3 regions of the Priestia sp. FSL P4-0332 genome follow, and region 3 is predicted to be linked to each of the others. Evidence: riboswitches for the same ligand, from Rfam matches in the RefSeq annotation. Region 3 holds a riboswitch; each other region holds the start of a gene.
The links. Region 3 has a riboswitch for cyclic di-AMP ahead of kdpF (K(+)-transporting ATPase subunit F). Riboswitches for the same ligand answer to the same signal wherever they lie in the genome.

Region 1: another riboswitch for cyclic di-AMP. It lies ahead of MKY06_RS02320 (cation:dicarboxylate symporter family transporter); the one in region 3 lies ahead of kdpF (K(+)-transporting ATPase subunit F).
Region 2: another riboswitch for cyclic di-AMP. It lies ahead of MKY06_RS27155 (APC family permease); the one in region 3 lies ahead of kdpF (K(+)-transporting ATPase subunit F).

The regions. Positions count from the first base shown of each region.
Region 1 covers NZ_JBBOUA010000001.1:426,693-434,654, forward strand. The annotation lists gene MKY06_RS02310 (hypothetical protein) at 1-43, opposite strand, end outside; gene MKY06_RS02315 (undecaprenyl-diphosphate phosphatase) at 501-1,325, shown strand; cyclic di-AMP (ydaO/yuaA leader) riboswitch at 1,599-1,738, shown strand; gene MKY06_RS02320 (cation:dicarboxylate symporter family transporter) at 1,845-3,104, shown strand; gene ytvI (sporulation integral membrane protein YtvI) at 3,317-4,348, shown strand; gene MKY06_RS02330 (DedA family protein) at 4,509-5,114, shown strand; gene MKY06_RS02335 (EcsC family protein) at 5,139-5,924, shown strand; gene MKY06_RS02340 (APC family permease) at 6,142-7,455, opposite strand; gene MKY06_RS02345 (hypothetical protein) at 7,777-7,962, shown strand, end outside.
Region 2 covers NZ_JBBOUA010000002.1:47,303-55,264, forward strand. The annotation lists gene MKY06_RS27135 (sensor histidine kinase) at 1-563, opposite strand, end outside; gene MKY06_RS27140 (response regulator transcription factor) at 560-1,246, opposite strand; gene MKY06_RS27145 (class I SAM-dependent methyltransferase) at 1,373-1,930, opposite strand; gene MKY06_RS27150 (phospholipase D-like domain-containing protein) at 2,154-3,071, shown strand; cyclic di-AMP (ydaO/yuaA leader) riboswitch at 3,394-3,538, shown strand; gene MKY06_RS27155 (APC family permease) at 3,667-5,496, shown strand; gene MKY06_RS27160 (DinB family protein) at 5,632-6,120, opposite strand; gene MKY06_RS27165 (STAS domain-containing protein) at 6,551-7,384, shown strand; gene MKY06_RS27170 (GerAB/ArcD/ProY family transporter) at 7,756-7,962, opposite strand, start outside.
Region 3 covers NZ_JBBOUA010000001.1:3,036,980-3,044,941, forward strand. The annotation lists gene MKY06_RS15465 (CBS domain-containing protein) at 38-472, opposite strand; gene kdpDN (KdpD-like non-kinase potassium sensor) at 508-1,650, opposite strand; gene kdpC (potassium-transporting ATPase subunit KdpC) at 1,704-2,270, opposite strand; gene kdpB (potassium-transporting ATPase subunit KdpB) at 2,284-4,359, opposite strand; gene kdpA (potassium-transporting ATPase subunit KdpA) at 4,381-6,042, opposite strand; gene kdpF (K(+)-transporting ATPase subunit F) at 6,067-6,147, opposite strand; cyclic di-AMP (ydaO/yuaA leader) riboswitch at 6,526-6,666, opposite strand; gene MKY06_RS15490 (hypothetical protein) at 6,682-6,819, opposite strand; cyclic di-AMP (ydaO/yuaA leader) riboswitch at 6,892-7,034, opposite strand; gene MKY06_RS15495 (undecaprenyldiphospho-muramoylpentapeptide beta-N-acetylglucosaminyltransferase) at 7,421-7,962, opposite strand, start outside.

The DNA.
Region 1 (7,962 bases), 2.6 Mb from region 3:
ACCCAGCAGTGACCCATTTCATTGTACGTACATTTCCATTCATAGTAAAAAGCCTCCTAAAAAAGATACTACTATATACGAGAAAAGAGAGAAAAAAGTTTCAAATTACTTAGGGGATATGTCGTATAAGCAAGCACTAGTTGATTAAAATGATAGATAACAGTAAAGGAGATGGAAAAAACATAATGATTTAGTCATATTTTCACACTAAAGAAAAATAGTCTAGATGATTCATTTTTAGCTAAGGGCCCGGAATTTATACCGAACATAGTGACTAATTTCTAAAATAAATAAAAGCTGATATCGTGTTTTTTGGTTATAGCATGTAAGGTTTTTATTACAAATTATTAAAGATTCTTATCTTTTTGCAAATACACATTGTATTTCATAGTTTTAACAATTATGATAAAAAAGCAAGTGTCAAAATAGGAAAATAGTTGAGCATGTAAAACGAAGCGATAAGCTTATTAATTTGAAAGAAAGGCAAGGTACATAGCTTTATGTGGGAAATTATTGTAGCAATCATTTTAGGGATTGTAGAAGGTTTAACAGAGTTTGCTCCTGTTTCGTCAACTGGGCATATGATTATTGTGGATGACCTGTGGTTAAATTCAAAAGAATTATTTTCATCTCCAGTAGCTAATACATTTAAAATTGTTATTCAGCTAGGGTCGATCTTAGCAGTAGTTGTTATCTTTAAAGATCGTTTTATTAATTTATTAGGATTAGGAAAAAAACCAGCTGCTCCAATTGGACCGACAAATCGCTTGAATTTAATGCAGGTAATTGTTGGTCTGTTACCCGCAGGAGTGTTAGGACTTTTGTTTGATGATTACATTGATGAACATTTGTTTTCTTTAAATACGGTGCTAATTGGCTTAGTGGTCGGAGCTGTATTAATGATTCTAGCAGATTTGTTTGGACCTAAACGTCCGCGTGTAGAGACGGTGGACCAAATATCTTATGGACAAGCACTGGGTATAGGACTGTTTCAATGTATTGCTCTTTGGCCAGGTTTTTCTCGTTCAGGCTCAACGATTTCAGGAGGGGTTCTTCTTGGAATGAGCCATAAGGCAGCCGCAGATTTTACATTTATTATGGCAGTGCCAATCATGGCAGGAGCAAGTGGACTTTCATTGGTTAAAAACTGGCAGTATTTCACATCAGATGCACTACCGTTTTTTATTGCTGGTTTTATCAGCGCCTTTATTTTTGCGCTGGTATCTATTCGCTTTTTCCTGAAATTAATTAATCGTATCAAATTAGTACCATTTGCACTATATCGAATTGTTTTAGCAGCTATTCTATATTTTGTATTTTTATAAAATAAACACGCGTGTTCTTTAGTCCCTTAAACTTCTAATAGAGACTCAAAGAGCAAGAAAAAGCTATTGCAATGTTGCAATAGCTTTTTTGCATAAATATATATTATCGCCTTTTGAAAGCGTTTTACAAACATGGGTATTGACAAAACGTGTCGAAAAATAGTAAATTAATATTTGTGCAGTATAAAGTTAAGTAAAAGTAAGACTTCTGTTTAGTTTTATTGACTGTAAAAAACGTATGACAACGTATAGATCGTTTTAATTTTATAAAAACTGAATAATAAGCTTAATCGTATAGAGCGGGGGAATCATTATCGGCAGTAAAGCTGCCTTGGGGTGAATCCTTACAAAAGGTAGGAAACTCTCAATTCCGAATCCGACAGTTAACCCCGTTTGCTTTATTGAGAGAAAGAGCCCAAAATAGCGTAAGTAAAAGGCTGTTCTTTCTTAAGAATAGTCTTTTTTTGTTTTTTCAGAAAAGTATATACAAATGTCATACATCTTTGGGGAGGTACATCTATGAAAAAAATTCGTTTTGGTTTGGCTACGCAGATTTTTACCGGTTTAATCCTTGGTGTTCTTGTAGGGGTAATTTGGTTTAACGATCCGCGTGTAGTAACATACCTACAGCCGCTAGGAGACCTATTTTTAAGATTAATTAAGATGATTGTTATTCCAATTGTTATCTCAAGCTTAGTCGTTGGAGTTGCAGGAGCAGGGAGCGGTAAACAGGTCGGAAAGCTCGGCGTTAAAACCATTCTCTATTTTGAAATTATTACGACTTTTGCAATTGTAATCGGTGTATTGGTTGCTAATATTTTTCATCCTGGGCAAGGTGTAGACATTCATTCAGCACAGAAGAGTGATATTTCACAATACGTTGAAACATCCAAACAGCAAGAAGGAAAGTCAGTGGCTGAAACTTTCTTACACATTGTTCCGACAAACTTTTTCCAGTCAATTGTTGAAGGAGACATGCTAGCAATTATCTTCTTTACAGTGTTATTTGCACTTGGAGTAGCGGCAATTGGGGAAAGAGGGAAGCCAGTTGTACAATTCTTCGACGGCGTTTCTCACGCAATGTTTCACGTGGTAAACCTTGTAATGAAAGTGGCTCCAATTGGTGTATTTGCTTTAATTGGTGTAACAGTTTCAAAATTCGGCTTAGATTCACTCCTTTCATTAGGAAAGCTTGTTATCTTAGTTTACTTAGCGTTAATTTTCTTCCTACTTGTTGTATTGGGAGGAATTGCGAAATGGGCAGGAATTAACATCTTCCACTTATTCCGCTATATGAAAGATGAACTGTTGTTAGCATACAGTACATCTAGTTCTGAGACAGTTCTTCCGCGTATCATGGAAAAACTTGAAAAGATGGGCTGTCCAAAAGCTATCGTATCGTTCGTTGTACCAATTGGTTATACATTTAACCTAGATGGTTCCGTTCTTTATCAAGCGATTGCAGCGTTATTCTTAGCGCAGGTGTACGGTATTGATTTAACGATCGTTCAACAGCTGACGCTCATTCTTGTATTGATGGTTACATCTAAAGGAATGGCTGCCGTGCCAGGAACATCATTTGTTGTATTACTGGCTACTCTTGGAACAATCGGCGTTCCGGCAGAAGGATTAGCCTTCATTGCTGGAGTAGACAGAATCATGGATATGGCACGTACGGTTGTTAACTTAGTAGGAAACACACTAGCAGCAATTGTGATGTCTAAATCTGAAGGCAAATTTGACCCTAAAAAAGGTACAGAGGTCATGAGAGCCGGCTAATTTATAAATTAAAAAGCTACTTATTCTATTCAAAAAATTAGAATAAGTAGCTTTTTTCATAATAATTCCTTTATTATTATGGGAATTGACCCTATAATATGTAACATCAGGTATAAAAATATCCAAATTTTATTCTTACATAAAGCAGTCACTGGTTCCTTTCTTTATCAGTAAATATAGAGATAGCTTAGCTAGTAGGGGGATAGTAGAGTATGTGGAAAAAGCGAATATGGGTCATCGCCTCGATAATAATCGTATGTTTGTTAATCCCTTACAGTTTACCAATTGTGTTTGCTTTATTAACAGCATTAGCACTTGAGGGTATTGTTCAGAAATTGCATCAATCTTTTAAAATGAAGAGAGTCTATGCAGTGCTTATGACCTTCATTTTATATGTTGTTTCGCTCATACTTATTGGATTTTTTATTGTTCGGACAATCGTTACGCAAGTGGTTGCTCTTTCAAAAATAGCGCCTTCCTTTGTAAAAGAAATCTATGAAACCGCGATTTATCCAACTATTATTAAGTGGAAATACTATTCAAACGCTCTTCCTACAGAAGTGATTTCTTCTATCGAGCGCACGCTTGAAAAGACCGTAAATTCATTAGATTCTCTATTAAAAAGTACCGTAGAAATCATCATTAGCTTTGCCGCTACTGTTCCTGGGTTTCTATTAGAGTTTCTTATTTATTTAGTAGCGCTTGTATTTATCAGCCTTGAGCTGCCTGCTATTAAAAATAAAATTAAGTCATTTTTAACAGAAGAAACGAAATATAAGCTACAAGTTGTCATCACTCAGCTTATCCAAGCGGGGGTTGGTTTTATTAAGGCACAAATTATCTTAAGTGTCATGACGTTTGTAATGGCTTATGTAGGGCTTTGGCTATTAGATGTTCCGTATACCGCGCTGCTTAGTTTATTAATTGTAATTGTCGATATCTTACCAATCCTTGGGACAGGATCGGTGCTCGTTCCATGGGGAATTTTTGCTCTTACGCAAGGGCATGACTCATTAGCAATCGGCTTATTTATTCTATTTGGAGTCATTACGGTAGTAAGACGTGTAGTAGAACCGAAAGTATTTTCTACAAATATGGGTATTTCGCCTTTGGCTGCACTAGTTAGTTTGTACATTGGATTTAAACTTTTAGGCTTTGTCGGATTATTTTTAGGACCGGCTTTAGTTATTTTATACGATGCTCTTCGTAAAGTAGGTATTATTCAAATTAACTTTAAACTATAAAAGCGCTGGATAAAACTAGCGCTTTTTTTTATTGAAACTTTTGTAGTACGTAATACGTAAAGAGGGAAAGGAAAAAACTATGCCGCGTTGGTTTTTATCTATCAATCGGCTAAATTATAGTTTTGCAGTCTTAGATTTAATGACATGAGGAGGAGAATTTTTGTTAGAGTCGGTTTTACTTTCTTTAATTGAAGCGCTAAAACAGCTCTCTTATTTTGGCGTAATTTTAGCATTAACGTTTGAATTTGTCCCGGCAGAGCTTGTTTTACCTTTAGTAGGGTATTGGGTGTATCAAGGTGATATGAACTTGTATCTGGCTATCCTTGCAGGTACAGTAGGCGGTGTTTGTGGACCGTTGACTCTTTATGCACTGGGACGTTACGGTGGACGACCGCTGGTTTTAAAATATGGAAAATACTTTTTGGTGAAAGAAAAAGAAATTGACGCCGCTGATCGCTTTTTTAATAAGTACGGCAGCGGGGTTGCTTTTTTTGGACGCTTTATTCCAGGAGTGCGCACGGCTATCTCTTTTCCGTGCGGGATGGCAAAAATGAATGTATGGCTGTTTTCTATTTACACATTTGTTGCGATGCTTCCAGTAACGGCTATTTACGTATATTTAGGATATAAGTTAGGACCTAAGTGGAAAGAGGTGGGGCCGATTGTGTCTCAATATATGCAGCCTATTGGAATCGGAATTGTTGTTTTAATTGCATTGTTTTTTATCATTAAATATGTGCGGAATAAACAAGTAGGGCAGAGCTGATAAATCGAGGAAAAGAGTGAGGATATGTCAGAGCATGAGCAGTTAAGAGTAGAGTTACGAAAAATTGAAAAGTGGGAGAAAGACCAAAAAGGACTTTTTTTCTGGGAGCGGCTGGCTCGCTTGCCTTTTTCAGCTTTAGATAAAGTAACGCCAAAGTTCATTCATCAAAAAATAGAAAAATTATTAGATGAAATTGCTAAGTATGTTGATAATGGAGGCCAGTATTTAGCTAATACGTCTGCCACGCTAGAGAAAGCATCAGCTCAATTACAAGAAAAGAAGCAGCTTTCAATAGAGGATATTCAGCATTTATCTCTGCAAGAAATGGATGGATTGGCGGAGTATTTTATTGAAGTCCGAAAAAAGAATGCACAGCTGCAAGGAGCTACAACCGGGGTAGGGGGGATTTTTACACTGGCGATTGATATTCCTTTTGTATTGGGACTTACACTTAAGACACTGCAAGAAGTGGCTGTTTCTTATGGTTACGATCCCACTGAGCAAGAGGAACGCATTTTCATGGTCAAATGCATGCAGTTTTCATCCTCTGATATTGTAGGAAAGCGTGCGATTTTAGAAGAATTAGCAAGCGGCAATCGAACGCAGAGCTTGCAGCAGCTGCAAGGGTGGAGAGAAGTGTTTCTAACCTACAGGGACAACTTGGGATGGAAAAAGCTGTTTCAAATGATTCCTATAGCAGGAATGGTATTTGGAGCGTATATTAACAAACAAGCGATTAGCGATATAGGGGAAGTTGGAATGATGCTTTACCGTAAAAGACGCATTTTGGAAAAGGTCTCACAATCTTAAAAATAAAAAAAGACTGGTACGAAAGCATTTTAGTTGAAGAAAGATCCGAACGAGTTTGATTCTTGGTTGAGAATCAAACTCGTTCGGATTTTTTCATTGGTATAGTAAATGTACCTTTTTGTTCGTGTTTAGATGGGATTGATTTGCTTATATCTGAATTACTTTTTTTCGACATTATTTCTGGGGAAATATGTCGAGGTGTGTTAAGTCTAGTTCCTTAATCAAAATGAAAAGTAGGAATGGTAATAGTATTTTTTCGTCTAACAATCAGTAAATAAATAATTCCGATTACACTCCATACAATACCGATAAATAAGGATGTTTTTTCTAAGTTAAGCCACATAAAAAATAAAAATAAACTGCCGAGTAAAGGCATAAGTACATATGAAATATATCCACTGAGAGATCGTTTGTTTTGATGAATAAAATAATGGATAAAAACCGCTATGTTCACTGAACTGAACGCAATTAAAGCACCAAAATTAATTAAAGAGGTAGCTTTTTCAAGAGACAGACCTAGTGAAATTAAGGAGAGGCCACCAATAATCACCATGTTCCAAACAGGTGTCTTTGTTTTAGGGTGAATATAGCCAAAAATTCTCCGAGGCAGATAACCATCTTTCCCAATTGCATAGAGAAGTCTTGATGCACTCATATGCGAGACAAGTCCAGAAGCAATAGTTGAAGTCAAGGCCGCTGCTACAAAAATAGATTGAAAAAGCTGGCCGCCAATTTTATAAGCAATTTCCGCTGATGCACCTTCTAAATCATGAAACAAAGAGGCTGAAGGGAAAAGAAGCTGAGCAAAGTAAGAAACTGTGATAAATAAGGCGCCTCCCGTACATGCAATAATGAGAATACCTTTAGGAATGGTTTTCTCAGGCTTAAGTGTTTCTTCGGCCATGGTAGTTACAGCATCAAATCCTAAAAAAGAAAAGCATAAAATAGCTGCTCCGTTTAATAACAGAGATATAGAGGCCGATTCACTTATAAACGGTTTAAATGATAGCTCTTGGCCTTGAGTTGTAGCACTTAAAATAATAAAGATAATAGCGACTAAAATTTGAAAAGCAACTAATAGCGTACCAAAAGAAACGGTTAAATGAACGCTAAAAATATTCATTATGGTCATGATGACAACAAAGCTGATAATCCATACGGCCTTTGGAACACCTGGAAACAGAGAGCTTAGGTAAATATTTGTCAAAAGTGCATTGATCATTGGCAGAAATAGATAATCAAGAAGAGCCGTCCATCCTACCAAAAAACCAATGCTTGGATTCAGTACTTGCTGTGCATATGTATAAGAGGAACCAGCTCCCGGAAAAGCTTTTACCATTTTTCCGTAACTAATGGCTGTAAATAAAATAGCAATCAACGTGAATGCATAAGCGCCTGAAACATGTCCATCTGTTGATTCAGTTACAATGCCAAATGTATCAAAAACGGCCATAGGTGCCATGTAGCCTAAGCCTATCACGACGATATGCCATAATTTTAGTTGTTTAAGAAGAGAAGGTTCATGATTCATATTTGTCATCCTTTCTATGTATAATCATTCTTCATTATTTATTATTATACTATATTATTAGGTTTGTCATCTTTTTTTAAAAAAGAAGAGAAAATTGCGCGCTAAGAGATAAAGATCGTTTAATTGATTGCTAGATAAAGCAAAAAAATGCTTTTTTTCACTTTGATTTTTACCATTGAGTCTAGAAAGTATTTTACATAAAATGAAAGAAAGTAAAAAAGCTTCGTTTAGGGTGATCTACTTGTAATAAATACGAAAACAAATTTTTGAATGCGGTTACATTTTTGTCGGTATACAAAGTTAAGAATGATGGTAAAGGAGATGAAGGAAGTGATTGCTACACCCTATATAAACTTGGAGATAAACAAGGAACCAGGTGTGCATGTCGTATTGGATGAAACAAAAAAAGATGGTGTTTATTTTATTAAATTAACGGTCAAGTCGGTTAAAAAAAGAATTCTTCCAAAAATGAAATTAAAATGGAGCGTTCCGTTGTTAGATATCCAA
Region 2 (7,962 bases), on a different contig from region 3:
CCAAAAGCTATATATATTTGCCGATTATATTGAGCTGGATTAATTGTTAGTTTTGAGGTGGATGAGTCCATAATGAGATAGCCAAGTCCATCTCGAAATGAGACTGGAGAGATAAAAGAAGAGTAGGTGGTATTCGACACCCTATTATTACTAGAGTAAAGCGTTAGTTTTTCTCTAAGCATATCTCTGACGTTTTTAGTATGTATATGAATATTATTTGTACGAAAAATAACATCTCCTTTAGCATTAGCCACTAAAAAATCCAATGCAGGGTGGGTATTATTTATAGGTTTTATTGTCGAAGCAATAACGTTTATGTTATCTGATTTAATATTTTTCGTTTGGAGTTGATCCGTTAATTGAAAAAGAATTTTCTCTTTCTTCTCTTCTTTTTTTTGTTGCTCTTCGAACGTATTCAATGCTGAATACTTAAAGATAATAATAAAAAATGCAATAACAGCAACTGTTAAACAGATGAGGAAAATGAGAAATAGCCTCATATTTAAACGTATAGGAGGAAACGAAACTCTTTGTTTTTTTGGAATAATACGCAGGCTTCTCATGATTTATATCCCACCCCCCATACAGTTTGAATATAGATTGGTCTCTTGGGGTTTTCTTCTATTTTATCTCGAATCTTTGTAATATGAACCATCACCGTATTGTCAGATTTATAAAAAGGCTCATTCCAGACGGATTCGTAAATTTGTTCAATACTAAATACTTGTCCTTTATTACGTAGTAACAGAGCTAAGATGTCAAACTCTTTAGGAGTTAAACGGACTTCTCTATTCCCCACAAATAATTGTCTTAGATTTTCATCTAACTTTAAATCCCCTTTTTGGAGAATATGAGTGGAGTTTTCTCTTTCAGATATCATATAATAGCGACGAAGTTGAGATTTAATACGTGCCATCAGCTCTAAAGGATTAAAAGGCTTGGTTACATAATCTTCTGCTCCACTTGCTAGCCCATGAATTTTATCCATATCTTCTGTTTTGGCTGATAGAAAAATGATGGGCATGTGGTACTTCTGTCTAATTTTTAAACATGCTTCTATTCCATTTACTCCTGGCATCATAACATCTAGGAGGATAAGATCAACTTTTTTCTCTTTTAATATATCCATTGCAATTAACGCGTCAGAAGCTTCTAAGACCTCATATCCTTCATTTTTTAAATAAATAGAAATAAGGTTTCTTATTTCTATTTCATCATCTACAATAAGTACTGTTTTCTCTGACATTTCGCTTCACTCTTTCTATTCTCTAATTGAGCAGGTAACACAACTGTTTGTCTGATAAATAGTTATTACATCATAGTATATGGTATAAATCTTGCTACTATAGCTAAACAAAATCAATGCAGCCATTTAACAACTACAAATAAACACATAAGCCGGCGGAACATTCCAATATACCCGTTCAAAATCAATGTTATCAAAAAAAGAAGAAAAAAAGGAGCGCTTTACTTTCGAGTACTGAAACGTAATAAACTTTCCTTCTTTCCCCAATACATGGGCTGTCTCCTGTAGTATAAAACTAGATATTGATGACGGTAAACTTGTGAAAGGAAGCCCTGATACGATACAGTCCACTTTTACTATTCCATATTTGTTTAAATATTGTTTTATATTTTCAGCAGAGCCATGAATAATATATACATTCTCTACGTGGGCATACTTTTCTTTTAACATCTGATAAAAAGTTTCATTTGCTTCTATTGCAAGGAAGATTGTATCAGGATGTTTATGCTGAATAATCTCGTCTGTAAACACACCTGTGCCCGGCCCATATTCGACAATACATGTTACTTTTTCAAAAGGAATCGGTTTAACCATCTCCTTGGCTAATTGTTTAGAGCTTGGCATGACAGCTCCAACTGTTCGTGGATGTCGAATATATTCTTGGATGAAATGAATAGCATTCATGTAATTTCCCTCTCTTTTCTATATTATTGTGTGCAATTCTTACTTTATCTTGCAAACCTTAATATAGAACGAGGAAAAATCTTAACAATTCTTAAGAAACTCTTATGTATCATTAATAAGTGTTTAGTTAAGCTAACTTCAGAAAAATTCACACTATCGCAATTACCTTATTTTACCTGGTAATCAATCTATAAACCTTCCCTAATTAGTAAAAACTATTAGTATGAAATTCTTTAACCTATTGAAAGAGAGAGCAGCAGAAGGCGTGAAGATTAAGCTTTCTGTGGATCGTTTTGGAGGAAATGATATGTCCCGAACACTTGTAAATGATCTTAAGAAAAACGGAGTTGAATTTACATTTAGTCGAAAAGCCAGCATGCAGCACTTTTTTTATAGTATTAATCATCGGAATCATCGAAAGTTTGTCGTAGTGGATGGAAAAGAAGCCTACCTCGGAGGTTTTAATATAGGAGAAGAATATTTAGGAAACCATAAAAAATTAGGCTATTGGCGTGACTATCATCTACGGATAAAAGGAGAAGGTGTTTTTGAAATTGAACAACAATTTCTGAAAGATTGGGAAGAAGATACAGGACAGCGCCTTTCTCCTCAACATGTTCATACCTCTGACTCTAACAGAGCGAACTATCAACTGCTATTTTCAACTGGGGAAGAACTTGAGCAAAAGGTAATTAAGCTAATTAATTGTGCCAGAACAAAGCTTACCATTGCTACCCCTTATTTTATTCCGAGTGAACGTTTAATGGATGCGCTTATTTCGGCAAAAGAAAAAGGCGTTTCAATTGATATTTTACTGCCGGACAATACCGATGCCTGGTTTACTAAACCACCTAGTTATCCTAAAACAGAGAAACTATTAAGCAAAGGCATTCGAATTTTCTTATATGAAAAAGGTTTTTTTCACGGAAAAGTAGTGATCATTGATCATACAGTAGCCAATATCAGCACAGCCAATTGGGACCCACGAAGTTTTTATTTAAACGATGAAGCTAGCTGTATCATTTATGATCGTGAGATAATTGCCTACGTAGAACGAGAAATTAATGAAGATAAAGCAAATAGTCGCAGATTAACCAAAAGAGTAATAGATGAAATACCTAAATGGGAACGTTCTCTCTAAAAAACACCGGAATGGATTTATTATTATTTTTGATAAAATACTCCAATTAGGTTTTTGATAAATAGTTCATTAAAAAAGAGAGCACTACTTTGTTGTAGTAGCTCTCTTTTTGACTTCAAAAAAACTTTAAGAAAGCATAATACAACTCGTTCGCATAAGTATACTTTTGTGAACGTTATTTACTTTATGGGGAAAAAATACATTAGAGATATGCAATAAAAAAGATGTTTTAAACCGTCTCTTTTTAGTTAACATACCTATTTACAAATTTAATATTCTGGCGTATAGTACCTAACGTACATATATAATCTTGCTATTTTTATACCTTTTATCGCTTAATCTGTAAGGAGTGGGGGACCCATTTTTGTGCTTTTGCACTAGGGGTGAATCTTTCTGGAAAGAAAGTAGGGCTACTTTGAAGGCCCGAATCCGACAGCTAACCTCATAAGCGTTTTTAGAGAGGGGTTGCTTTTATTTGTCCTGAAAAGAACACTAAGCAGAACCTTAGTGTTCTTTTTTGTGTTTTTTTTCTGCCATAGGGAATGATAAAAGTAAAATAATACAGTAAATGGTAAAGGTTTCAGGAGGAATTTAGATGAGTTATTCATCCATAAAGCGCTTGTTAATTGGCAGGCCACTTAAATCAAAAGAGTTAGGCGAACAAAAATTAAATAAGGTCAAGGCCCTAGCTATTCTTTCATCTGATGCACTTTCATCCGTGGCGTACGGCCCAGAACAAGTCTTAATCGTGCTTGCCACCATTGGAATGATCGCATTTTGGTACTCCATCCCAATTGGTATTGGGGTACTTATTCTTTTAACGGCACTTATTCTTTCGTATCGCCAAATTATTTATGCGTACCCAGAAGGGGGAGGGGCGTATGTTGTATCGAAATATAATCTCGGAGAAAATGCAGGTCTTATTGCCGGAGGATCTTTATTAGTAGACTATATTTTAACCGTGTCTGTAAGTATTTCCTCTGGAACTGATGCGTTAACGTCTGCTTTTCCTGTCCTTCATGACTACAAGGTCATCATCGCTTGCTTATTGGTTATTTTTATTATGATTTTGAACCTAAGAGGGGTAACAGAATCTGCGTCAGCATTAGCGTATCCTGTTTATCTGTTTGTTCTTGCACTACTTCTCTTAATAGGTGTAGGAATGTGGAAAGTAGCGACTGGTCAGGTATCTCCTAATGTTCATCCTGCTATTGGAACTGCAGTGCCAGGAATCAGCTTATTTTTACTACTACGCGCTTTTTCATCAGGGTGTTCAGCCCTTACAGGCGTAGAAGCTATTTCAAATGCTGTAACAAACTTTAGACAACCGGCTGCAAGAAATGCAGTACGTACGCTTGTTGCAATGGGTATTATTTTAGCTATTTTGTTTTCAGGTGTCATGTTCTTGGCTTATTGGTTTGGAATTGTGCCTAAAGCAGAGGAGACGGTTGTTTCCCAGCTTGCTTCCCAAGTATTTGGACGAAATGGTTTCTATTATTTTGCTCAAGGTACGACGGCTTTAATTCTAGTGTTGGCTGCCAATACAGGCTTTTCAGCTTTCCCTTTACTGGCTGTCAATTTAGCTGTAGATAAGTATATTCCGCGTATGTTTACGATGCGAGGAGATCGCTTGGGTTATTCAAATGGGATTGTGACACTCGGAATTGCCTCTATTGCGCTCATCATAGCGTTTCAAGGTAATACAGAACGGTTAATTCCTTTATATGCGGTTGGAGTATTTATTCCATTTACGCTATCTCAAACAGGCATGATTGTAAAATGGCTTAAAGAAAAGCCAGCTGGCTGGCAAGGGAAATTAGTGACCAATTTTATAGGAGCTTTGATCAGCTTCACTGTGCTACTTATTTTCTTTACAACGAAATTCTCGCAAGTATGGGCTGTTTTAATCTTTTTACCTCTTATCGTTTATCTGTTCCACCGTATTAAGAACCATTATGAAGAGGTAGGAAAGCAACTCCGTATCAAGCCGGGAGATAAAGAAGCAGTAGCTATAGAAGGAAATGTAGTCATTATACCAGTTGCAGGTTTAACAAGAGCTGTCGAGAATTCCATTAACTATGCAAAAATTATTGGCGACACAGTGATTGCTGTCCATGTGGCATTTGACCGTGAAAGTGAAAAGAGGATGGAAGAGATATGGAACGAACGATATCCGGATATACGCTTAGTTACCTTCTACTCACAATATCGAAGCTTAGTTGGACCTCTTTTACGCTTTATTGATCGTGTAGAAGAGCGAGCTGATGATAGTCATATGGCTGTCACGGTTTTAATTCCACAATTTATCACAAGGAAAAGCTGGCATAATGCATTGCATAACCAATCAAGCTTATTACTAAGGGCACATCTTCTTTATCGAAGAAACGTTATCGTGACAACGTTACCTTATAAATTCAAAAAATAAATTGGATAAATAGCCCATTGACATAAGTTGATGGGCTTTGTCTTTCTTTCCTATATAAACCATTAGTCTAACTATCTTCTTCTTACCTTTAGTGTAGAAACATTTTTATTAACTCAAACATAATAAATCAACATATTAATCTTTCGTTCCTAATATATCTGTATTTGGAGGCTCATATCCCATCATTCGTAACTTGGATACAATTTGTCCTTTATGATGAAATTCATGAGTAATCGTGTGCATAAGCAACTTATTAGGCGTAATTGATATTATTTCTGGTTCTTCTCTCCAAGGGATCTTTCTTTCGATTCGTTCATTTAATTGGTTCCCATATAGTTTATATACCTCATTTACAATAGAATCCACCTGTTCAAATCGTCCTTTTATTTTGTTGAAATTGAAATTATGTAGTTCCTTTCTAGGTGTAAGAGGTTTCTCTTTCTTTAATAAAACAAATGAGCCAAGCCAAGCATAATAACAATCTGCTATATGTACCAATGTGTTCCTTACACTTTGCCAAGCAAATCTGTTTTGTTGATTCAAACCATTTGGTTCTAACTCCTTACAAAAGTCTAACAGCGTTCCTCGAGTCTTTCGAACCCACGTATATTGATATTGATGCATCGATACACCTACCTTCAAAGAATAAATATCACCTATTCTATATTGCTTAAGTCAAAGTTAAAAAGTTGAAGCTAAACGCAAAGTGGCAACTTCTCTCTTTATTTTATGCATAGGTTTTAATATTGAGGACTTTAATTTTTGAATTTACATCTATTAGGCGTTCAGCTGCAAACTCTTGGCAAGAAGGCGATTTTTCTGAACGTAAACATAACCACAATGTAAAAAAGTTTAATTTTATACATATGTTGTAACTTGTCTGAAATAGTCCTGTCATAAAGATATGTTATGATTTAGGGGCACTATACAACTAAATAAAGAATATAAGTAACTTACCATTTCATCAATATCTATATTTTTTTCAACATGTTTAGTCCTCTAATCCTCATCTATTAGAGGGCTTTTACTTTTTTGGATAAAAGGAGGGAAATCCTTGCCATATATACAACAAGAAAAACTACATGCAATTAAAGAAACAATTTTACAACGAAAAGAAAAGTTAGCTGAAAATAAAAGACTAGATCTTGCAACGTCTCATAATATCTATACAGAGTTGACTACTTTTCGCTTGGACCTTCTTACAACTTATGCCGGTTCTCTTTTGATGGAAAAAGAGGCAGCAAATGAAGTCATGGAACAGTGGGGAAACAATATGGCTAATTTATTAGTCAATCATGGACTACCATTAAACCTAGCTTTAGAGGAGATTAGCTATTACCGAGATGTAATCGGAGAAATAATAAAAGAAGAAGCAAAGAATAATGATTTTTCCCTCGATGCTTTTTACCAAATCATTTCTCACTTTAATAGCATTGTAGATAATGCCATCCAATTCGTAAGTAAGTCGTATGTAAAAGATTACACTGAAAAAATAAATTATGCTCAATATGCCATTGATGAATTATCTGTTCCCGTTGTTCGTATGACAGAAGATATAGGCATCCTTCCTTTAGTAGGTGATTTAGATACCAAACGGGCACAATATTTGATGGAGAGTGCCTTAGAGAAAGGAAGCCAATATAAATTAGAATGGCTTATTATTGATTTATCAGCAGTTCCTATTATTGATACGATGGTAGCAGATCAATTATTTAAAGTAATAGCTGGGCTACAGTTATTAGGAATTGAAGTCGTCATCAGTGGGATACGTCCAGAAATCGCTCAAACCATGGTGAATTTAGGAATAAAAGTTGAGGAAGTTAGAAGTTTCTCTAGTTTACATCAAGCTGTTCAGTATACGAACTCATTTACAGGATCTTTAATGTGAATATTTTTATGGATTATGAGCAAACTACTCAAGATGCTGAGAAGTATCTCCAATCTATAATCTCATTAACCTACAGAAAGACTCCTTAAGGAAATAGGGAGTTTTTCTGCTTTTCAATTTGTATATCGTAACTGCTTAAAAAGAGAAAAAACCTACTGCGGAAGAAAGTAGGTTTTTTCTGTTACATAATTAAATTTTATGAGTGATGCCCCATTGCATCCTGAGTAGTTTACTCAATATGTAAAAAAATTAATCACTTATATAAAAAGGGAGAAAACAATCCGTGGGAGTTAGATTGTTTTTTTAAAAGAAAAGATCAGGCCGGTAGCTCCTTAGTGTATTTTATGTTTCTTACTTTCTATTCTTTAAGCCTAGAGTTGATGTAGGTTGACATCAGATTTCTTAAGCTTTGCTCTATTTTTGAAGAAAGCTACAGTAAGGAGCAAAAGAGGAAGTATGACTTGAAAATGTATATTTAAAGAAAATGGTAGTATTTTAAGCGCGTCTTGTATAAGTTCCTCATAATTATTTGCTAAGCTTAGAGAATAAAGTAGAAGAACAAGTCCTAAGGGAAAGCA
Region 3 (7,962 bases):
CTTTTATGTAAAAATTATGTTTTTTACGCAAACTTAACTAAATCTTCACATTTAAAGGCGTTTCTCCATGTATAAAAAGTTGAGAGATACAATACTCTATAATCTCTCTTCGCCGCACGAGTCCAATAAAAATATTTTGATCATCTACAACTGGTACAAAATTTTGTTCAGACGCGCGTGACAAAATACTTTCCATTTCATCATTAATGGTGATAGGTTCATAATCGCGATGCCTTGGGACCTCTTCAATTCGTAGGTGTTCTAGCTCATGAAGTTCTATATGCTCTAGGCTTTTTATTTTCCATAGCAAGTCTCCTTCTGCCAAAGTCCCTACATATTCTCCTTTTTGGTTAATGAGCGGTACAGAAGAGTAGCGATGATACTCCATTTTCTCCAATGCTTGACGAACAGTTGACTGTGTCGACAGGGTAACGACTTCTTTTTTGGGGAGTAAAAAGAACGCAATATTCACTCATATTCTCCTTTTATTATACATCCATTTTATTGTCATTGCTTTGCTGAATCTGAAACAATATGAATGTCGATGTTATGAGTCTGTCTCATAATCGTATTCACAATAGACCCTTTTCGAATCTCTTCCCACCTTGTCCTCGCTGATTGTCCTAGTAAGATTTGAGTAACGCGATACTGCTTGGCTACGTTCACAATCACTGCAGCTGGTTTTTGCTTTTTAGCTTCTTCAACAATTAGCAATGCGTGAAAGCGATCAGCAAATTCCTGCCACTCTTTGATTTGTGCTTTTTGCCTTTCAGTTTGCTCGCCTGTCAAAACATGAAGCAGCAGCAAATCTGCTTTCAATCGGTTTGCCATTCTCCAGCCTCTTCGAATCAATTTTTCAGCTGTTTCACTGTATTGAATGCATACTAAAATGCGTTCGCAAATACCTGTTACGCCAATTTCATGGGAATGAATGAGCTTACCGTCCACTTCATCCGCTATTTCTCTGAGCGTTAATTCACGAAGGGCATGGAGATTTGCGAGCTTAAAAAAAGACTGCAGGCTTTGTTCAATTTTATGAACTTCGTATATTTTGCCTTCACGAAGACGCTTTTGCAGCTGTTCTGGCGTAACATCCACAAGCTGAATTTCATCTGCTTGCTGGATAAATAAATCTGGCACTGTTTCACGAACTTTTACCTGGGTAACAGCATATACGAGATCATGTACGCTTTCCATATGCTGAATATTCATTGCTGACATGACTGAAATACCTTGGTTGAGCAGGTAAGAAACATCTTCAAAACGTTTTTTATGGCGGCTTGTCGGCACATTTGTATGAGCGAGTTCATCGATAATTACAACTTTTGGCCGCCTTCTTACAATCGCCAGCAAATCAAGCTCTTGTAATTCTTTTCCCTTATAAAAAATGGTTTCTTTTTGGATTACTTCTAGATTTCCGATCATCGCCTCAGTCTCATTCCTGCCGTGTGCTTCTACATATCCAACTACGACATCTACGCCTTCTTTGACTAAATCGTGCGCATCTTGAAGCATTTTATACGTCTTTCCTACTCCCGGCGCCGCACCGATGTAGAGTTTAAGCTTTCCGCGCTTCTGATCATGAAGTTCACGCAATAGTTCTTCCGGAGTTTTTCTTCGAAAGTATGGATGAGCTTCTTTTTCTTTCATTGTTCAGGCCCCTTTATCACACTCGCTTCAATACATGAAGCGAGTGCATGTAATTAGCGCTCTCGTTGAACAGCTAAATTTAGCTCTACTACATTTACTCGTTTTGCACCAAAAGCTCCTTGCTGAGTATGTTCTTTGATCAGCTCTTTTAGCGTGTTGGTGTTAATATGCGCTGCTTTTGCTACGCGCTCTACTTGTGCATATGCAGCTTGTGGCGTAATATCCGGATCGAGTCCAGAAGCCGAATTTGTGACGGCATCAATTGGAATTCCGCCTTTTGGTACCTCGTTTTCTTTTTTCCACGCCGCTACTGATCTTTCGATACGGTTCGTAAGATCTTTATTTGAAGGTGCTAAATTCAACGAGCCAGACCCTGCCCCGTTATAATCAATACTAGAGACTCTGCCATGAAAAAATGCATTGCTCGTAAACTGCTGCCCTATCAGCTTAGAACCGATAACTTGATGCTTGTTTGAATAGATTAAGCTGCCATTTGCTTTACTTGGAATAGCCGTCTGAGCAATGCCTGTCATCACAACAGGATAAATAAGACCACAAAGAATTATCATCATAATTGTTAAGCGAACAATAATGCTTCCCATTCGTTCTGTTTGTATCATCGTTTCTTCTCCTCTACATTACAAATGAAAGTAGTAAGTCAATCGCTTTAATCCCAATGAAGGGAACCAATACCCCACCTAATCCGTAAATGAACAAATTTTTTCGCAGCAGGGCGTTAGAACTCATCGGCTTATACGCAATTCCCTTCATGGCTAAGGGAATTAACAGCGGGATAATGACCGCATTAAAAATAAGCGCTGACAATACGGCAGATAGAGGTGAATTCAGCTTCATTACGTTAAGAGCCTCCATTTGCGGAATCGCCAAGGTAAACATGGCTGGAATAATAGCGAAATACTTAGCAATATCGTTTGCGATACTGAATGTAGTTAAGGCACCCCTTGTCATTAATAGCTGTTTTCCAATTGAAACGACTTCAATGATTTTAGTGGGATCAGAATCTAAGTCCACCATATTTGCTGCTTCTTTAGCAGCTGAGGTTCCGCTGTTCATTGCTAAGCCAACATCAGCTTGAGCAAGCGCAGGGGCATCGTTTGTCCCGTCACCTGTCATAGCAACTAGCTTTCCTTGCTGCTGTTCATATTTAATTACTTGAATCTTGTCTTCTGGCTTGCATTCCGCAATAAATTCATCTACTCCAGCTTCTTTTGCAATGGTTGCAGCGGTTAACGGATTATCTCCTGTACACATAACCGTTTTAATACCCATTCTACGAAGTTCATCAAAGCGTTCTTTCATTCCTGGTTTTACCGTGTCTTTTAAATAAATTAAGCCATAGATTTTATCATCATCGGCGACGGCAAGCGGCGTGCCACCAGCTCCTGCAATTTCGTTTGCTTTTTGCTGCAAATCAGAGGGAACCTTCCCGCCCTTTGACTCTACCCATGCCGTGACGGCGTCCACTGCCCCTTTTCGTACAGATACATTCTCTAAGTCAATACCGCTCATTCGCGTTTCAGCTTTGAATTCTACAAATGTTCCCTGCGTTTTTCTAAGATCTTCTACTCCCATACGGCTTTGAATAAAATCAACAACTGAGCGCCCTTCTGGCGTTTCGTCGTAAAGAGAAGAAACAAACGCCCATTTGTAAAGTTCACGTTCGTCTATGCCTTCTACAGTCGTTAATTGATGAGCCATTCGGTTTCCAAACGTAATGGTGCCGGTTTTATCTAAAATAATTGTATTGATGTCACCAGCTGCTTCTACTGCTTTTCCTGACATGGCGATCACGTTAAACTGAGTAACTCGGTCCATCCCAGCAATTCCAATAGCCGATAATAATCCTCCAATTGTCGTAGGAATGAGGCAGACGAGCAGTGAAATTAAAATAGCCGTGTCGAGCTGAAAATGTAAGTAATTTGTAAATACAGGAAGCGTCACAACAACTAGTAAGAAAATAATCGTCAGACTTGTTAAAACCGTGTTTAGCGCAATTTCATTTGGCGTTTTTTGACGCTCTGCTCCTTCAACAAGCGAAATCATTTTATCTAAAAATGATTCACCTTGCTCACACGTAATTTTAACTGTAATTTCATCGCTGACAACTCTTGTACCTCCCGTTACAGAGTTAAAATCTCCCCCTGCTTCTTTCATAACAGGTGCCGATTCACCCGTAATAGCCGATTCATCAACAGACGCCAGTCCTTTAATGATTTCTCCATCTCCAGGAATCATCTCGCCTTGTGAAACGACGACGATGTCTCCTTTTTTTAGTTGCGATGCCGAAACTTGTATCATTTGCCCGTTTTGAAGTTTATTAGCTGTAATGTCACCTTTCGATTGCTTTAATGAGTTTGCCTGCGCTTTTCCTCGTCCTTCTGCTAATGCTTCTGCAAAATTAGCAAAAACAATTGTGAAAAATAAAACGAGGGATACGGCAATATTAAAGCCTGCGCTTACTGTACTTTCTCCGAAAAGGTCTGGAACAACAGCTAAAAAAAGCGTAATAACAAACCCGATTTCTACTACGAACATGATAGGGTTTTTTATCATCGTTCTTGGACTTAGCTTGATAAAAGCCTGCTTTACTGATTGAATAAAAATCGATGAAGTTTGTTTATCTACAGAACCTTGAATGTGACTGTTACGATCTAATTCAAGATTATTCATAAAATTCCGTTTATTCATTATAATCCTCCGCTTTCTTGATTACAGTGTCAAATACTCAGCAACCGGCCCAAGTACAAGCACCGGGAAAAACGTAAGCGCCCCTACAATAACGGTAGTTCCAATTAAAATGCCGCTAAATAAAGACGTATCCGTTTTAAATGTCCCAGGTGTTTCAGGAACAAGCTGCTTAGATGCTAGTGAGCTCGATACCGCCAGCATCGTAATTAGTCCGAAGTAGCGTCCAATATACATAACAATTCCCGTAGAAATGTTCCAAAACGGAGTTGCGTCACCGAGTCCTTCAAAACCGGATCCATTGTTTGCTGCTGACGACGTAAATTCATACAGTGCCTGGCTTAACCCGTGAAAGCCTGGGTTTGATATACCTTCCATTCCTAAATGAGTAGTGAGCGCTACGGCGGTTCCCCCTAAAATTAGCAGCGGCTGCAGAATAAGCGTCACGGCAATGAGCTTCATTTCTTTTCCTTCAATTTTTTTACCTACGTATTCCGGGGTTCTTCCAACCATTAAACCTGATAAAAATACGGCGATGATGACGTACATCATGACATTCATAAATCCTGCTCCGACACCGCCAAATACGGTATTTAACATCATATTTCCAAGTGTCAATAACCCGGTAAGAGGCGTAAGGGTATCGTGCATGGCATTGACTGCGCCTGTTTCACTTGCTGTCGTCACGATGGCGTACAGAGTTGACATGCCGACACCAAAACGAACTTCTTTCCCTTCCATATAACCGCTCGCTTCATTCAAATGAAAAGCATCAAGTCTAGGGTTGCCACCCCACTCTGTTACAAACGCTGTACTTAAGATAACAATAAAGAGCATACTCATCGATATAAACAAGATGCGACCTTGTTTACGCTGTCCGATCATTTTTCCGTACGTAAAAGGAAGTGCGGTTGGCAACAAAAGCATAAGGACGATTTGTAATACATTGCTCCACGCATTAGGATTTTCAAATGGATGAGCTGAATTGACACCAAAAAATCCCCCTCCGTTGTTGCCTAGCTCTTTGATTGAAAGAAAAGAAGCAACTGGTCCCCTTGCTATTTGCTGGGATGCCCCTTCTAATGTATGGGCAGTCACCGTTCCGCTTAACGTTTGAGGAACACCTAAAAACGCAAATAAAATGCCTGTTATAAAAGCAATAGGAAGTAAAACATGCGTAATTGATTTCACAAAATCAACAAAAAAGTTTCCCATGTCCTTCCCTGCCAACCCACGAATAAAAGCGATTGCTACTGCAAGGGCTGTTGCTGGTGCAGCAAACATCATAAATACAACGGCGGCCATCTGCGAGAAATAAGACAAACCTGATTCACCGCTGTAGTGCTGCAAGTTCGTATTTGTCATAAAACTAATGGCCGTGTTAAAAGCAAGGGCCGGATCCATTCCTTTGATGTGGCTTGGGTTAAGCGGCAGTACCGCTTGAAACCGGAAGATAAGATACACCACAAAAATCATAAACGTATTCGCCAAAACGAGAGCAAGTGCATATTGCTTCCACGTCTGATTATGCCCTTTAATTCCTGCCGCTTTAAACATCACCGATTCTATCTTCCCTACCAAGCTAGTGTTTTTATCGTTTGAAAACACATTCGCTATATAAATACCTACGGGCTTTGCAATAAGCGCTACAAAAACAAGCAGCAGCGCAACTGATAGTAGAAAAATTCCCACGTTTTATTCCTCCGCTTATTAAAATTGTTCTGGATTTAACAGTACATATACTAAATAAATTAAAACGAGAACTGAAATACCTAACAAAATGAACGACATGTTCACTTCTCCTCTCTTTCGTCTACTACATGAGACGACCAGCAAATAATTCCGTACATAGCAGCTGTTAATATGGCAAGCGTTCCAAGCATGATTATATCCAAGTTGCTCCCTCCTAACTGTTTCTTACTACCCATGATTAAGCGTAGTGACTGTTTCTGTGCGTAAAGCATCACGCCCAAGTGAGCTAGCTGCGAAAGGTTATCTTTGATTGTTTAATCCTCACGTATTGTTGCTCTCGTTTTAAAAGCCCTACTATATCCTCTTTACGGTGCAGACATAACCTGCTCTCCTATTTTCCCCATTAAAAAAACCGCAGAAGAGAGTTCTCTTCCGCGGTTTAATGCACGACAAATAAGCCGTGATCGACACGAATTTTTTTACTCCCAAAACGCTTACGGAGTTAGCTGTCGGATTCGGGTTATGGAAGTAACCCTACTCAGTTAAGAGATTCACCCCTAGTACATACGTACAAAATATTGGGTCCCCCGCTCATAATTGATTAAGCGTATATTTGTTATTTAATTTTTAGACTTAATTATGGTTTTTACTGCTGCGTTTAAAACTTTGATTAGCTAACGTAGACAAATAGCGGTTTGCTAGATCAAAAGATTGCTGGTCGCACATTGCTCGGTATTCAATCAATTGAATCATTTGCTTAGATAAATGCATCTTGACGCTCCTTTCACCTATATTTTGAAAGGAGCGTACTATCCGCTGTTATAGAAAACGACCACGATTACACCATCCTCTCTCTTAACGCTTACGAAGTTAGCTGACGGGTTCGGGTCAAGAAAGTAACCCTACTCAATTAAGAGATTCACCCCTGATAATTGGGTCCTCCGCTCTTTCCTTCTCTTTCAGAAAAGACTCAGCGTTTCACAGTGGAACGTTTCATGAGAGTAATCTTACTCCTGTTAAAATTTACTGTCAACAACATTTTTTGAAATTTTAAAAGCTTTATTTTTCTATGTATATTCATTATTTTAAAATAATAGATTCGAAGAAAAAAAGGTTGTGACTGAATGTAGCCCATCTAAAGATGAACAAATGGGATACATGAGCTGAACCGCTTGTGACACCGCAGTTGATTTCTGTGCAAGACTTCGCTTTCCGCAGGAGGCTTCTTCTTGCCCTCCAATCAACTGCTAGAAGGATCTGAACAGGTGAAACCTACGTTCACTTTAACAAAAAAAACGAACCACTAATCAAACACCTTGATCAATGGTTCGTTTTTCACTTCGGCTAAAGTACGTTTGTCCCAGCCTTTTTTTTAACTCATTTTCTCAATTTCATTTACAAGAATTGAAATGGCATCCGTTTTTGTTGCTTCACGCATTGTACGCTTCATCGTACTTGCCTGCTGCTGAAGCTCATTTACTTCCCGCAAAAACACTTCTTTTGTTAACTGTTCTTCTTCCACAACCATACAGTAGCCTTTTTTCTTAAAGGACTGTGCATTTAAAATTTGATCTCCGCGGCTTTGTGCTTTTGACAAAGGAATAATCATCATCGGTTTATGAAGGGCTAAAAACTCAAAGATAGCATTTGATCCGCCGCGTGTAATCACATAATCAGTGGCCGCTAGAACATCTGGAAGCTGTTCATTTACATATTCTAACTGACGGTAGCCCGACTCTTTTTCAAGGCTTGTATCAACATTGCCTTTTCCGCACAGGTGTACAATTTGAAATTTCTTTTGCAGTTCAGGCAAGGACTCTCGAACAATTTCATTGATGCGACGTGCTCCTAAACTTCCGCCCATAATGGTTAAAATTGGGCGCTTATCATAAAAGCGAAGCCAGCTTTCCCCGT